3 regions of the Bacillus arachidis genome follow, and region 1 is predicted to be linked to each of the others. Evidence: riboswitches for the same ligand, from Rfam matches in the RefSeq annotation. Region 1 holds a riboswitch; each other region holds the start of a gene.
What was found. A riboswitch is a leader RNA that binds a small molecule or an ion and turns the genes downstream of it on or off. The one in region 1 is predicted to bind S-adenosylmethionine.
Positions count from the first base shown of each region.

Region 2: another riboswitch for S-adenosylmethionine. It lies ahead of QRY57_RS21025 (methionine biosynthesis PLP-dependent protein); the one in region 1 lies ahead of QRY57_RS03460 (methionine ABC transporter ATP-binding protein).
Region 3: another riboswitch for S-adenosylmethionine. It lies ahead of QRY57_RS15435 (M20 family metallopeptidase); the one in region 1 lies ahead of QRY57_RS03460 (methionine ABC transporter ATP-binding protein).

Region 1 covers NZ_CP127376.1:330,794-336,491, forward strand. Annotated here, with positions in the region: gene QRY57_RS03445 (TSUP family transporter) at 1-656, shown strand, start outside; partial or broken gene pruA (L-glutamate gamma-semialdehyde dehydrogenase) at 814-2,360, shown strand; partial or broken gene QRY57_RS03455 (cysteine hydrolase family protein) at 3,032-3,588, opposite strand; SAM riboswitch class I at 3,768-3,872, shown strand; partial or broken gene QRY57_RS03460 (methionine ABC transporter ATP-binding protein) at 3,993-5,011, shown strand; gene QRY57_RS03465 (methionine ABC transporter permease) at 5,001-5,666, shown strand; partial or broken gene QRY57_RS03470 (MetQ/NlpA family ABC transporter substrate-binding protein) at 5,688-5,698, shown strand, end outside.
Region 2 covers NZ_CP127376.1:3,756,844-3,762,541, forward strand. Annotated here, with positions in the region: gene metH (methionine synthase) at 1-167, opposite strand, end outside; gene QRY57_RS21020 (bifunctional homocysteine S-methyltransferase/methylenetetrahydrofolate reductase) at 167-1,999, opposite strand; SAM riboswitch class I at 2,069-2,179, opposite strand; SAM riboswitch class I at 2,380-2,492, shown strand; gene QRY57_RS21025 (methionine biosynthesis PLP-dependent protein) at 2,587-3,699, shown strand; gene metC (cystathionine beta-lyase) at 3,696-4,859, shown strand; gene QRY57_RS21035 (ArsR/SmtB family transcription factor) at 5,407-5,697, shown strand.
Region 3 covers NZ_CP127376.1:2,692,914-2,698,611, reverse strand. Annotated here, with positions in the region: gene QRY57_RS15450 (alpha/beta hydrolase family protein) at 1-63, opposite strand, end outside; gene QRY57_RS15445 (VOC family protein) at 79-474, opposite strand; gene QRY57_RS15440 (AAA domain-containing protein) at 588-2,897, shown strand; SAM riboswitch class I at 2,984-3,088, shown strand; gene QRY57_RS15435 (M20 family metallopeptidase) at 3,181-4,383, shown strand; gene QRY57_RS15430 (GNAT family N-acetyltransferase) at 4,546-5,061, shown strand; partial or broken gene QRY57_RS15425 (YjiH family protein) at 5,065-5,272, shown strand; gene QRY57_RS15420 (GNAT family N-acetyltransferase) at 5,423-5,698, shown strand, end outside.

The sequences.
Region 1 (5,698 bases):
TTGTAGGATTACCACCAGCTTCGGCAATCGCTACAAATAAGTTAGCTTCGACAATGGGGTCATTAACAAGTACAGTTTATTTTATTCGTTCAAAGAAGGTTGATTTTCGTATAGTGGGAAAGTTAATCCCATTAACTATTATTGGGGCCATTATAGGAGCTTTAGTAGTAAAATTTATTCCACCGGATATTTTGCGTCCGCTTGTACTGGTAATGTTGGTATTTATTGCGATTTATATTATTGCAAAAAAGGATTGGGGAAGTGTTTCGACCTATAAAAAGATGACAAAAGGAAAAGCATTAATGTTTTACTTCGTTATTTTAATTATAGGATTTTATGATGGTTTTTTCGGACCGGGAACAGGATCTTTTTTAATTTTTGCATTTTTATTAATTGGTTTGGATTTTATTCGAGCAGCTGCGTCTGGAAAAGTTTTGAATTTTGTTAGTAATATTGTATCTTTAATTACATTTTTATTTTTAGATATTATTCATTTTGAATACGGTATTATTATGGGATTATCTATGATTTTAGGAGCATATTTAGGATCAAAGTTTGCTGTGCAAAAAGGTGTTGGGTATGTTCGTACTTTATTTTTACTAGTAACAATTTTATTAATTGGAAAAAATATTATGGAGTATGTTCATATTATTTAGCTTCATACGTACGTATGAAGCTTTTTTTTTATTTATTATATTTTAAAAATTAATTAATTTTTAAAATATAAGTCTAGGAATATTTGAATAAATCTAAATTATCGTGTAGAATAATGTTGTAAAATGTAAACGTTTTTCTAAGGGGAGGCTAAAAAGAATGGTAGTAGCATACAAACATGAGCCATTTACAGATTTTTCAGTAGAGGCTAACAAGTTAGCGTTTGAAGAAGGTTTAAAGAAAGTTGAATCTTATCTTGGACAAGACTATCCATTAATTATCGGGGAGAAAAGATCACTACAGACGAGAAAATCGTTTCTGTAAACCCTGCAAATAAAGAAGAAGTTGTAGGTAGTGTTTCAAAAGCAAGCCGTGAATTAGCTGAAAAAGCAATGCAAGTTGCGGATGAAACATTCCAAACTTGGAGAAAGTCAAAACCAGAAATGCGTGCAGACATTTTATTCCGTGCTGCAGCAATCGTTCGTCGTAGAAAACATGAGTTCTCTGCTATTCTTGTAAAAGAAGCAGGTAAACCATGGAATGAGGCAGATGCTGATACAGCAGAAGCAATCGACTTTATGGAATATTATGGTCGTCAAATGTTAAAATTAAAAGACGGTATTCCAGTAGAAAGCCGTCCAATTGAATATAATCGTTTCTCTTACATTCCATTAGGAGTAGGTGTAATTATTTCTCCTTGGAATTTCCCATTCGCAATTATGGCAGGTATGACAACAGCTGCATTAGTTTCTGGTAACACAGTATTATTAAAGCCAGCTAGTACAACACCTGTAGTAGCAGCGAAGTTTATGGAAGTTTTAGAAGAAGCAGGCTTACCAGCAGGCGTTGTAAACTTCATCCCTGGTAGTGGATCTGAAGTTGGTGACTACTTAGTAGATCGCCCTCGTACACGTTTCATTAGCTTCACTGGATCACGCGATGTAGGTATTCGTATTTACGAGCGCGCAGCAAAAGTAAATCCAGGTCAAATTTGGTTAAAACGCGTTATCGCTGAAATGGGCGGTAAAGATACAATCGTTGTTGATAAAGAAGCAGATCTTGAATTAGCTGCTAAATCTATCGTTGCATCAGCATTTGGATTCTCAGGACAAAAATGTTCTGCTTGCTCTCGTGCAGTAATCCACGAAGATGTATACGATCGCGTATTAAATCGTGCTGTTGAATTAACAAAAGAATTAACTGTAGGTAACCCAGCTGAAAAAGGCATGAACATGGGACCAGTTAATGATCAAGCTGCATTTGATAAAGTAATGAGCTATGTTGCAATTGGGAAAGAAGAAGGTAAAGTAGTAGCTGGTGGCGAAGGTGATGATTCTAAAGGCTGGTTCATCCAACCAACAATCGTTGCTGACGTTGCAGAAGATGCTCGCTTAATGAAAGAAGAAATCTTCGGACCAGTAGTAGCATTCTGTAAAGCAAAAGACTTTGATCATGCACTTGCAATTGCAAACAATACAGAATACGGTTTAACAGGAGCAGTTGTCTCTAACAACCGTGAACATATCGAAAAAGCACGTGAAGACTTCCACGTTGGTAACTTATACTTCAACCGTGGATGTACTGGTGCAATCGTAGGTTACCAACCATTCGGTGGCTTTAACATGTCTGGTACAGATTCTAAAGCAGGCGGACCTGATTACTTAGCACTTCACATGCAAGCAAAAACTACTTCTGAAACTTTATAAGAAATAGATGAAAAGGCCTTCCTATAATGGGGAGAGCCTTTTTCATGTAAGAAAGATTCCGATTAGAAAACAACTATCTTGCTTAAATAAAGTGTAAAAGAGTGAAAAGGAACAAAAGCGCTAAAAAATTAATTCATTCGTCATATTTTTCTGTATTATTTTTTTGAATTTCCTGTATAATTCAATTTGAAAGAAAATCTATGGTTAGACAAGAGAACACTGCTTTCAGTTTTGCTCACTGAAAGTAGTGTTTTTTATTTTAGCAGGTGTAACTTATAACAAATAGTAAGGTCGTAGTTCGCAAGGGGAGGTAGAGTGTAATACATAAAGTGGTGATGTTAAGCTGTAATTTGATACACTTCCTAGATCTTTAAAAGTTGAGTTCAATAGAAGTTCGGATCAAGCGGATGTAAATGTTGCTGGTCTGCTATATGAAGAGAAATTAAAGAATCAGTTGATTAGAGTAAGAGGTACAGGGAAAAATAAAGTGAAGAGGAAAGCGAGTTTGAGAGACTTCAAGTTATGATAACCTGTGAATAATAGTATAAAAGATCATGTCTTTATCCCGCCTTAACGGGAAGTAAGCCCCCACCTTAGGATTCAGAGATAGGCGGGGGATCAAGAACCCCACCACTGATTAAAGTTTCACTTTACAGACATAATCTTTTGTTTCAGATGGAGTTCCTAAAACTTAAAAGCTCTTCGGTACTCATAACATTTGCATATAGGTCATTTAAACTTGCTAAAATTGTATTATGGATATAGACAGCGGGAATCGTAGCATTTTTAAAGAGGAGATCTTTTGTTGCACATGCATCATGTACAACAGTGCAACGAAAACCGAAATCAAAAGCAGCTCTTACTGTGGCATCAATACACATATGAGTCATCATCCCACATATAATAACATGTTCAATTTCTAAGTTCTGCAATTGCTCTAGCAGGCCAGTTTCCCGAAAACTGTTTGGATAGTGTTTGAGAATAACAGTTTCATTCTTTAAGGGGCGAACATTTTCATGAATGTGAACACCTTCCGTATTCGGAAGAAAAAGGTAGCAGTTTCTTTAATAGATACATGTTGGATATGAAAAATAGGTTGGTTCACTTCTCGAAAATGCTGAAGTAGTTGACTTGCATACTCGCTAGCTTCAGCGGCACCACGTAGTTCCATCTTACCATTTGGAAAATAATCATTTTGAATATCGACGAGTAAAAGGGCTGTTTTCATATCAGTTATCGTCCTCCGTTTTATTTCTTATTCATGTAATGTTATTCAATTAGCAGCGGATATTTTCCTTTCCATAATCCTGATGAAAAATAAAGTTGTTATTTTCTGATATTTTTGTTGACTCTTACTTTTCAGAGTTTTATAATGGGACTTAATTAAACGACAATTAAATTGATACACTCTTATCCAGAGAGGTGGAGGGACTGGCCCTGTGATACCTCAGCAACGGATTATTTAATACCGTGCTAATTCCAGCAAGCTCTTAGAAGCTTGGAAGATGAGAAGATGTGAATGAGTATATAAGTGCTCTTCTTCTTATTTTTATTATGGATAAGGAGGAGAGCACTTTTTATTTTACCTCAAGGCTCTACTTCAAGTTGTTTCAGCATATAGGAGGGAAGACGATGATTTCTTTTAACAATGTAAGCAAAGTATATGAATCTGGTGGGAAACCTGTTCATGCGGTAGAAGATGTAACACTGTCGATTGGAAAGGGGAAATTTTTGGTATTATCGGTTTTAGTGGAGCTGGAAAAAGTACATTGTTACGTCTAGTAAACATGCTAGAAAGACCAACCGAGGGAACCGTTTTAATAGATGATAAAGATATTACATCATTAACAACGAAAGAATTACGAAAACTAAGACAAAGAATTGGGATGATTTTTCAAAGTTTTAATTTATTTAATTCAAGAACTGTTTTTGGGAATATTGCTTATCCATTAAAATTGGCGAAAGTACCGAAAAATGAAATAAAAGAAAGAGTAAATGAATTGCTAAAGTTTGTAGGTTTAGAAGATAAAGCGAACTATTATCCAGAACAGCTATCAGGTGGTCAAAAACAACGCGTTGGAATTGCAAGAGCGCTTGCAACATCGCCAGATATTCTCATTTGTGATGAGGCCACATCAGCGTTAGATCCAGAAACAACGACAGAAATTCTAAATTTATTAAAGAAAGTGAATCGAGAATATAATTTAACAATCCTTCTTATTACACATGAAATGCACGTTGTGAAAGAAATTTGTCACCGTGTAGCCGTTATGGAAAAAGGCAAAGTAATTGAAGAGGGAACATTATTCGATGTCTTTACGAAACCTAAAACGAAGACAACGCAAAATTTTGTGCGCTCTGTTATTAATGATCACTTACCAAAAAGTGTTTTGACAAAAATTCAAAATGGCGGAAGGATTTATCGCTTAACATTCACTGGTGAAGAGACGGGGCAACCTGTATTATCGTATATTGCTAAAAATTATAACGTGAATGTAAATGTACTCTATGGAAATATTATAGAACTACAAAATGTTCTATTCGGAAACCTTCTTGTAGAACTACAAGGAGAACAGAAAGAAATTCAAAAAGCGCTGCAACATTTAAGAGTGCAAGTACAATTGAAGGAGGTTGAAGCCCATGCGAGTTGATTGGAGTATATTTTGGCCTCGGATTTTAGATGCGGCAGGGGATACCCTTTTGATGGTAATTGTAACCCTTATATTCGCTATAATACTTGGTATACCTCTAGGTTTACTTTTATATGTAACGAGAAAAGGAAACTTTTTAGAAAACAAGCTGGTCTTTTCTATTCTTAATATTGTTATTAATACGATTCGTCCAATTCCATTTATTATCTTTTTAGTAACTTTAAGCCCAATAACAAGAACTGTTATTGGAACAACAATTGGAACGGCGGCAGCAATTTTTCCAATGACACTGGTCGCATCAATTGGAATTGCAAGAATGGTAGAAACAAATCTTGTTTCGGTTCCAAAAGGCGTGATTGAAGCAGCGCAAGCTATGGGAGCATCACCATTAAGAATTGTTTTCGAAATTCTTGTCCCAGAAGCAGTAGCACCATTAATTTTAGGGATTACATTTATGACAGTTGGTTTAATTGAATTTTCGGCAGTTGCTGGTCTTGTTGGCGGTGGGGGTCTTGGTGATTTAGCAATGACATATGGTTATCAACGTTTTGATACATCTGTTATGTTCGTGACAGTTGTATTACTTATTATTCTTGTGCAATTGGCTCAAAACTTAGGAAACTACTTTTCAAAAGTATTTTTACGTAGATCATAAAACGAAGAGGGGAAGAGAAGCATGAAGAAACT
Region 2 (5,698 bases), 1.5 Mb from region 1:
ATACCTAAAATCACATCTGGCCTTGTTTTTACTAAGTATTCATTACACCCTTCATATTCTTCTCCGCCAAAATCTCCAGCAGTTAAATCCGCCTGCTGAATCATCGTTCCCATCGCACCATCTAATATTAAAATATCATGTTGTAATCTCTCTTCTATCGGTCTCATCAATAGATTCCCTCTTTCATTTCTTGCTTTTCTTTCACATACTTCACAAGATTTTCTGTAATTTCATATTTCAAAAATGGTGTAATGAGATAAATGCCGTTAAAGTATTTCATCGCGGTATCAATTAATTCTTGTGAAATGCGAATTCCTTCTTCAACTGCAGCTCCTTGTGTTTCATGCCCATCCATTCGCTGTCTTACTTCCTCAGGTAGAGTAATACCCGGCACTTCAAAATGAAGAAAATCAGCATTTCGTTTGCTCACTAAAGGCATAATTCCAATAAAAATCGGTTGTTCTAAATGTTTTGTTGCCTCATACACCTCTTCAATTAAAGCTACATCGTAAATAGGCTGTGTTAAAAAATATTCTGCACCCGCTGCGATTTTTCTCTCCATCCGCTTCACCGCTGCTTTTAAATGCCTCACATGTGGATTAAAAGCTCCTCCAACAGAAAATCTTGTCGCAGGACCAATAGATTTCCCTAATATGGATCGGCCATCATTCATTTCTTTAATCATTTTTATTAATTCAATAGAAGACAAATCATATACAGAAGTCGCTCCTGGAAAATCCCCAACTCGCGCCGGATCACCCGTTAAGGCTAGCACTTCTTCTATTCCTAAAGCTGATAAACCAAGTAAATGTGATTGTAAACCAATGACATTATGATCACGACACGTTAAATGCATTAGCACCGGAATGTCATGCTTCGTTAATAATGCTCCCATTGCCATATTTGAAATACGCGGAGATGCTAACGAATTATCTGCTAACGTAATTACATCTGCTCCTGCTCTTTTCAATGCCCTTGCTCCCTCAAAAAAACGCTGCGTATCCAATGTTTTGGGAGGGTCCAATTCAACAACCACTGTTGTTTGCTTCTTCGCTTTTTCTGCAAGAGTAACATGAGTGCTAGCACGTTTTGTTTGCATATGAACCACTTGTTGTTTTTGAACAATTTGTTTTTCTGTAACAGGCGTTACATTCGCAATCGCACGCTTCATCCTTTCGATATGTGCTGGTGTTGTGCCACAACACCCTCCGAGCAAACGAATACCTTGTTCAATAAATTTCGGTGTCATCTCTTCAAAATAAGCAGGGCTTCCTTCATATACGTACCGTCCTTCTACATAGTTTGGAAGGCCCGCATTTGGATAAGCTGATAAATAACCATTTTTCGGAATCGATATCATTTTAAAAGCTTCCGTCATATGAAGCGGGCCTAACTGACAATTTAATCCAACTACATTCGCACCGTAATCTAAAAGCTGTTTTAATACTTCATTTACATCATTTCCATTTTGTGTTGTGCCTGCTTCATGAAGCGCCAGCTGTGCAATAATTGGAATATCTGTTTGTTTTCGTAGTACTTTTACGGCATGTAACAATTCAAATTCATCATAAAAGGTTTCTAATAATAATCCATCAACCTTTTCTTCTAATAATGCCCCGGCCTGTTCAAGTAGCATAAACTCTCGTTCCATATCAGTCGTTGTGACGGCTCCGATATGCTTCATACCACCAATCGTCCCTAAAATTGCATTCTTGTCTGTCACAGCCGCTTTTGCAAGTTTGACTGCGGCTTTATTAATTTGGGCGACCCGGTTTTCTAAACCATACATACGCAATTTCGCCTCATTTGCACCATATGTATTTGTTTGAATAAGATCTGCTCCAGCAGCTACATATTGTTTATGAATAGATATAATAAGATCTGGATCAGATAAGTTTAGTTCCTCAAAACTACTTTGCAAACCATGAGAATGTAATAATGTGCCAATTGCACCATCACCAATAACAATTCCTTTCGATAATAAATCTAGAATTTTCACCTATCTCCCTCTTTTCTATCAATATAAAAACCCCTCTTCACCTTGAAGAGGGGGACATCATGAATCCTCCTCTTATCATGCAAAACGAATTGTTTTGCAGGTATTAGCACCGTTTCAAACATTTCGTTTGAAGGTTGCCGGGTTTCACAGGGCCAGTCCCTCCACCGCTCTCAATAAGAGTTTTTCTTTATTATTAATCTATTTTTAAAGGAAATACGTGTACCTTTTAACAATCTTTGTTAATTTTCTAATAAACTTAGCATGGGGTAAACTGAAAGTCAATATAATTAATTCAAAAATAAAAAATATTTAAAATTAAGTTGCAATTCAATTATCTTTTGTTGTAAAGTAAAAAGCATAATAAAATTTCATACAAACTATTCTTATCTAGAGAGGTAGAGGGACTGGCCCTACGACACCTCAGCAACCATTAACACGTTCGTTAATAAGGTGCTAATTCCAGCAAATTGTAAACAAATTTGAAAGATAAGAAGAAGACTATATTCGCATGAAAGCCTTCTTCTTAGAAGGCTTTTTTATTTTTATCCCGCTGATTAATTTTTCACTTTATAAAGGAGGCATTTCACATGTCAACAATCGAAACAAAACTAGCCCAAATTGGAAATCGAAGCGAAACTACAACAGGAACAGTTAACCCACCCGTTTACTTTTCCACCGCTTATCGCCATGAAGGAATTGGAAAATCAACAGGTTTTGATTATTCACGAACAGGAAATCCAACACGCGGTCTTTTAGAACGCGCAATTGCTGATTTAGAAGAAGGTCAACAAGGCTATGCCTGTAGCTCTGGAATGGCAGCTGTTCTTCTTATTCTTTCCTTATTCCGCTCTGGAGATGAACTTATCATATCAGAAGATTTATATGGAGGAACCTATCGTTTATTTTCGGAACATGAAGAAAAATGGAATATTCGATGTAGATACGTAGATACACAATCTATAAAACAGATAGAAAAAGCTATCTCTTCTCAAACAAAAGCTATTTTCATAGAAACACCAACCAATCCATTAATGCAAGTAACCGACATTGCAGCTGTCGCAGCCGTTGCAAAACAACATGGGGTCCTTTTGATTGTTGATAATACTTTTTATACACCCTACATACAACAACCATTGACGAAAGGCGCAGACATCGTACTTCACAGTGCGACAAAGTATTTAGGTGGTCATAATGATGTACTAAGTGGCCTTGTTGTTGCAAAAGGTCAGGCACTTTGCGAAGAACTTGCCCACTATCATAACGCCTCTGGTGCTGTATTAAGCCCATTTGATTCGTGGTTATTAATTCGTGGTATGAAAACGTTGGCTCTTCGTATGAAACAACATGAAGAAAACGCAAAGAAAATCGTTTCTTATTTAAACGACGAAGAGGGTGTAACCGATGTTTTTTATCCAGGAAGAGGCGGCATGATTTCGTTTCGTCTTCTCGATGAGAAATGGATAAATTCTTTCTTACAATCTTTATCATTAATTACATTTGCAGAAAGTCTTGGCGGGGTTGAAAGTTTAATGACATATCCAGCAACACAAACACATGCAGATATCCCAGAGGAAGTACGTACAGCACGTGGTGTATGTAATCGTCTCCTCCGTTTCTCCGTCGGCATTGAAAACGGAGATGATTTAATTCAAGACTTGAAACAAGCTATTAAACATGTAAAAGAAGGTGTGAGAATATGAGTTATTCATTAGATACACTCTTACTTCATAACCAATATAAACATGATTCTCAAACAGGAGCTGTTAACGTTCCTATTTATAATACATCAACATTTCATCAATTTGATGTAGATACCTTTGGAAAATACGACTACAGTCGCTCTGGGAATCCAACTCGTGATGCACTTGAAGACATCATTGCTTTATTAGAAGGGGGAACAAAAGGATTTGCCTTCGCATCTGGAATTGCAGCGATTTCTACTGCTTTTCTACTTCTCTCACAAGGCGATCATGTTCTCATTTCAGAAGATGTATATGGAGGAACGTATCGTATTGTAACAGAGGTCCTCTCTCGTTACGGTGTTTCACATACATTCGTTGACATGACAAATTTAGAGGCAGTCAAACAAAATATTAAACCGAATACAAAAGTATTTTACATTGAAACACCATCCAATCCTTTATTAAAAGTAACTAACATTCGTGCGGTTTGTGAATTAGCGAAATCTGCTGGGGCTCTTACTTTTGTTGATAACACATTTTTAACACCACTATTTCAAAAACCACTTGAACTCGGAGCGGATGTTGTACTCCACAGCGCGACAAAGTTTATTGCTGGGCATAGTGATGTTACAGCTGGGTTAGCGGTTGTTAAAGATGAAGAACTCGCTAAAAAACTGGGCTTCTTGCAAAATGCATTTGGTGCTATATTAGGACCACAAGATTGCTCTCTCGTTCTTCGTGGTTTGAAAACATTACACGTACGTCTTGAACACTCAGCAACAAATGCCAATAAAATTGCTCATTACTTACAAAAGCACTCAAAAATTCAGAATGTGTATTATCCTGGATTAGAATCACACCTAGGCTATGACATACAACAGTCACAAGCACAATCTGCCGGTGCTGTTTTATCTTTCACGCTGCAATCTGAAGATGCTTTGCGACAATTCTTATCCCAAGTCAAACTGCCTGTATTTGCAGTAAGTTTAGGAGCTGTAGAATCCATCCTCTCCTATCCCGCAAAAATGTCACATGCCGCATTATCACAAAAAGCACGTGATGAAAGAGGTATTTCTAATTCATTGCTCCGTTTATCAGTTGGCCTTGAAAATATAGATGATTTAATTGCCGATTTTGACAACGCTCTTTCTTATGTAGAAGAACCCGTGAATGCATAAGAAATTTTTATTCAAACAGTTTTCATTCAACATTGAAATAAAGAAAAGGATAGATCAATCATATCACAGCCACTTGGTCTATCCTTTTATATTTATTATTATGATACCAATGATTTACAAATTAAGATAATACACCATTCATATATCATCACCACTTATCGTTTTAAGTAAACCTCTAGGGAAATGAAAATGTTTTTTTAAACTATGTTATTCTATACCTTCATTTCATCCAGAATTACATTCTATAAAAACATACAAAATCCTTTTTCTTATTATTTTAAAAATTTTGTATATTCATTTGAAAGAACAAAAAATTCATGATAAAATCGTGTTATAAATGTATCTGTATCTTCAAACATATTGTGATTTTCAACAAAAAACATCGTGTTACAAAACGTACAAATTTAGCAAAGTTATTTACACCATGGTCTCTTTTCTTACAATTTCTTTACTGTAGAACATTTTTTTTGCAACAACTATTTTCTTTTCTTTAGATTTTTGGTATGTATAGTATGGGTATAACAGCTCGCATGGAGGTGGAAAAAACATGTTAGAAACCTTTCAAAAGGAATTGGAACTATACGAAAATAATGCAGAATTATTGAAAGTTCTTGCTCATCCTGTTCGTTTATGTATTGTAAAAGGATTAATCGAACGCGGTCCGAGCAATGTTTCGACAATGTACACAGGCTTAAATATGCCACAATCCACAATTTCACAGCATTTAGCAAAATTAAAAAGCGCTAAAATTGTTTCTAGTGAGAGAAAAGGATTGGAAATTTACTACAAAGTAGAAAATGAAACAATCATTCAACTTGTTCGTGTATTACTAGGTTAGA
Region 3 (5,698 bases), 2.4 Mb from region 1:
TTGTTGCGTGGGTTGTAACAATAGACAATTGATATGCCCTAGTTGGATTTCTACTTGATTCATTGTATATGTTCCTTTCTATGAACGCTCTGTCTCAAAAAACTCGATCCACTCTCCATCAGGACCAGAGAAGAAAAAATAACGTGTTCCATCTGGTAGCGTTTCAATTTCTTCACTTAATAAAAAAGTGATCCCTAATTTTTTCAGCCTTTCCATTTCATCTTCTAATGAATCTACTTTGAAGCAAATATGATGTATTTTACCTTCTGTTGGAAGAGAAGAATTATAACCTTCAATGAATTCAACAATAGTTTCTTGGGCGCCATCTACACCTAAAAAAGCGAGTTTTAAGTTTGGATCTGGATGTCCCATACGTTTGATAAGTTTTAACCCAACTACTTCTTCATAAAATGAGATCGATGTTTCTAAGTTTGCAACCATGATTCCAACATGTTCGATTCTTTGTACCGGCATATCGATTCCTTCTTTCCATAATTTTAATATGTATCATAATATTGAAAATTAAGAAAATAAGCAAGATAAAAACCTTACAAATTTTATGATGTTTCATGATATAGTGAGAAAGTATGTTTGGAAAGAAGGAAGGAGACAACGCAATGAACACAACTTTACAAACTCCTTCATTAACGGAAACGATGAAAGAGTGGCATCAAGCATTAGCATATGAAATTAAACATTGGAAAACGATAGGCGGTAGTAAGCTATCGATTATAAATGGTCGTTTTTTATATACAGATTATGAAAGTACAGTTTATGTATTTCAGCTTATCTCAGAAGTAAGCTTACCAGAGGGTACACCCATTCGAATTGAATTTGATGGTGAGGAAACAACAGGAGAAGTATTATCAGTACATGGATTAGAAATCGAGCTGAAATTGAATGATTATATACAAGGTGAAATAAGAGAAGCTAGTTTATACAGTGAACCATGGCAGTTGTTAGAACAACTGCAAGAGCGGTTGAAAGATATACGAAAAGATAAACAAAAGCGTCAGCGGGTAAAACGCCTTTTGGATGGAAAGAGCACGCCAAGGCATATAGAAAAGATGAAAAATCCGAAGAATGAACTTGCATATCGTTCTTTTTATAATAGGGCGACATATGTGTGGGGACCACCTGGAACAGGAAAGTCTTATAACTTATCACGCATTATTTCGGCGCATTATCAAAAAGGAAAATCAGTACTTGTACTAGCTCATAGTAATGCAGCAGTGGATGTATTAATGAGTGAAGTCACAAAGCAAATAGAGAAGAAAGAAAAATGGACACCAGGAGAAATCGTCCGGTATGGATTTAGTCAACATGAACATATACGTAATCATGAAACGTTGCTTGCTTCTAGATTAGTCGAAACAACGAATGGATCATGGGGAGAAGAAAAGCTTTATTTAGAGGAAATGCGCCAAGATCTTCGCCAAAAAATCTTATCGTATAAAGCAACTGCTTCTGATAAGAAGCGGATGCAAGAAATTGAAGGAGATCTTAGAAAACAAAGAGCGAAAATTAAAGAAGTAGAAAGAGAATATATTGAAAATGCAAAAGTAATTGGTGCAACGCTATCTAAGTGTGCAATTGATTCTCTTATTTACGAACGAACATTTGACTTAATTGTCGTGGACGAAGTAAGTATGGCTTATGTACCACAAATTGCTTTAGCAGCTTCTCTTGGAAAAAGAATTGTCGTTTGCGGTGATTTTTTACAGTTGCCACCAATTGCGATGGCAAATCATGAGCTCGTTAGAAAGTGGCTAGGGGAAGATATGTTTTATCATGCTGGTATTGTCCAATCTGTAAATAGTTATGAAACGCATCCAAATTTATTTATGCTAGAGGAACAAAGACGAATGCATGCGGATATATCTAAGTTTACAAACTCATTTATTTATAAGAATAGAGTGTTCGATCATCCTTCTGTTTCGGCAAGACAAGAATTAGCGAAATTACAGCCATTTGCTAATGAAGCAATTGCTTTGTTTGATACAAGTTTGATGGGCGCTTATTCTTTAAAAGATGCAGCCTCTGGTTCACGTTTTAATATTATGTCCGGTTTCGTTGCGATGCAGCTGATTTTAATTGGATTATTAGATGGTGTTCAATCGATTGGAGTTGTCACGCCATATCGCGCGCAGTCCCGTTTCTTATCAACATGTATAAGGGAGATTTTGCAAAAAACAAAGTATCGAAATACGCCTATATTAGCGGCAACAGTTCATAAATTTCAAGGGTCTGAACGAGATATGATGATATTTGATACAGTAGATAGTTATCCGCAGGAGAGACCCGGCGTATTATTTTTTGATCATAAAAATCATCGTTTAGTAAACGTTGCGATAACGAGAGCAAGAGGGAAGTTTATTCAGTTATCGGACTGTAAGTATATGCGGAAAAACCTTTCTCGAAAACAAGCGTTATCTCACTTAACTTCTCACATAGAAAGACACGGAAATGTATATGATCGTACTACTTCGCGCCCATTGCTAGAACGAAAAATTACAAAACGTTTGAGATGGTTTATGCAAATGAATTTGGAAGAACCGAAAGGATTATTAAAAGATATTCTATCGGCAAAACAAAAAATTATTATTTCGCTTCCAAGTACAAGACAGGTAGACAAAAGAGTATGGCAGGCATTAATGCGTACAGCAGCGCAGGTCACGATATATAGTGATGGACCAATTCCATTAAAAAACGTGAGAATACAAAGACAAAATAAGTCACTCCCATTTTTATTAATTGATGATGAAATCTTTTGGGCAGGAGCGCCTTTAACATCTCACATGACGTTTGAAGGAAGTCCAGAATTCCCTTATATATGTGCAAGATTACATGCACCTGAAACGATTGGCGTTTTAAAAGGGTTTTTAGATATTCGTTAAAATCAGATCGGAATTCCTTGACATTTACTCGGAATAACACTAGAATGAAAATAATTTAATATAATTTTATGAAAATAAAAACAATTTTCTTATCACGAGAGGTGGAGGGACTGGCCCTATGAAACCTCGGCAGCGGATTCAATATGAATACTGTGCCAATTCCAGCAAGTGAAAGACTTGAAAGATAAGAAAGAAGGCTATTTTGAATTTGTATTTTCAAGCCTCTTTCTATTTTTTAGAAAGAGGCTTTTTTATGTGTAAATTTAAAGGAGGAATGGGGAAAATGACAACAAAACAAGTAACGTCACACCGAAATATTATTACGGAAAGTATAGAAGGAAATAAAGAAAAATACATAAAAACAAGTCATGATATACATGCGAATCCTGAAATCGGTAATCAAGAATTCTTTGCATCCAGAACATTAAGTTTACTTTTAGGGAGTGCAGGATTTCAATTGCAGCATAATATAGCAGGACATGAAACAGGTTTTATCGCACGGAAAAGCTCAGGAAAACAAGGACCTACAATTGCTTTTTTAGCAGAGTATGATGCTTTGCCTGGATTAGGCCATGCGTGTGGTCATAATTTAATTGGTACAATTAGCGTTGCAGCAGCGATTGCATTATCGGAAACAATTGAAGAAATCGGCGGTGAAATCGTTGTATTTGGAACACCAGCAGAAGAAGGTGGTCCAAATGGAAGTGCAAAAGCAAGTTATGTGAAAGCAGGATTGTTTAACAAGATGGATGCGGCACTTATGATTCACCCTAGCGGAAAAACAGCAACAACAAGTCCGTCACTCGCAGTTGATCCACTTGATTTTTATTTCTATGGAAAATCAGCACATGCAGCAGCGTCACCAGAAGAAGGAATTAATGCATTAGATGCGGTTATTCAACTTTACAATGGGATTAATGCACTACGTCAACAGCTACCGTCAGATGTGAAAATTCATGGTGTCATTACTGAAGGTGGAAAGGCGCCGAATATTATTCCAGATTACGCATCAGCCCGTTTCTTTATTCGCGCAGCAACACGTAAGAGATGTGCGGAAGTAACAGAAAAAGTACGAAACATTGCGCAGGGTGCAGCACTGGCGACAGGAACAACAGTAAAAATCAATCGGTTTCAGAATGAAATTGATGAATTATTAGTGACAAAAACATTTAATGAAGTGATTGCTGAGGAATTAGAAAACCTTGGTGAAGAAGTAAATCGTAAAGAGAGACTTGGAATCGGTTCAACAGATGCGGGAAATGTGAGTCAAGTTGTACCAACGATTCATCCTTATATCAAAATTGGTCCAGACCATTTAATTGCGCATACGAATGAATTTAGAGAAGCAGCTTGTTCGGAACTTGGCGATAAAGCCTTAGTTACATCCGCAAAAGCATTAGCGTATGCAGCATACCGATTAATTACAGAAGAAGGAACGCTTAATCAAATTAAGGAGGAGTTTAAAAAAGCGCAGCGAAATCAATAATGTGATAAGTACTCAAGAAGTGGTTTTCTAAAATTTTATTTGGATAAAAAAGGTTTGGAGAAATCTCTAAGCCTTTTTGGGTTATAAAAGGTAATAAAAAGAGAGCTTACTACCCACAAATAGCAAGATAAATAGCTGAAGTATTAAAAAGGAGGAGGAAAAGTGAATCAGAATACTCTTGAAGGCTATCAAATTAGAACTGCACATAATAATGAAAGTACTCTTATTATTAATATGCTAAAAGAAATCGCTCAATGGTTAAAAGATAAAGAAATCAATCAGTGGCAGTACCTCTTAGAAGGTAGAGATGACGAAGAGATAGCACAAGCTGTAACGAACAACAACACTTACATCGTTTTAAAAGAAAATGAAATGATAGGTACTTTTACAGTTTCTTCCACGCAAAGTGAGTGGGATCGCCATATTTTTGGTGAAGATGTTTTTTTTGATTCACTATATTTACATAGACTGGCGATTATCCCTAAGTATATGAAAAGGAGAATAGGTGAAAGGATTTTGATGTGGATTCAAGATAATATGCACACTGACAAAAAGTTCTTAAAGTTAGATTGTGTTGCAAATAATACTAAACTAAACAAATTCTATAAAAACAATGGCTTTGAGTATTTTGGCGTGGCAGATGGTCATAATAAATATCGAAAAAGGATAAAAAAATAGTTTTCATTACTTGTCGTTAGTGCGCCGCTTGTAACTAAGATTGTGATTGCGGTTGTATCCGTATCATTTGTTTTGCTTTTTTCGACGTCTATCCCATGTATTTTATCTATGGATATACCATGAAAAGTTTCAGAACTTATTAATTTTGTATATTGAAAGAACGATTTTAACATTAGTGATTAGTGGGCCAATTGCATATGTTTTACTGTAAGAGATGAAAAGACACACTTATGTTCTTAAAGTAAGTCCTTTTTCCGTATTATTAGATTTTAATCGATAGAAAATGAAATTTTGAATATTTTGATATGTGTTATGTTGCAAACTATAATATAGCTAGATACATAGAAAAGGGGATGTATTTATGGAAATAGTAAACAAAAGAGCGATGTTGCGATTAATGGATGCAAATGATGTAGAAAAATTATTTGCAATTGTGGAAGGGAATAAAGAAGTTTGGACGTATTTAATAGCTAAAATGGAAAGTTATCAAGATATGGAGCGATATGTTGAAACGGCAGTAAAACGATATGAGAAGGGAACGGATTTACCATTTGTTGTTATAGATCAAAAAACGAATGAAGTTGTAGGCAGTACACGTTTGTATAGTATTTCAAATGATAACAAAACGGTTGAACTT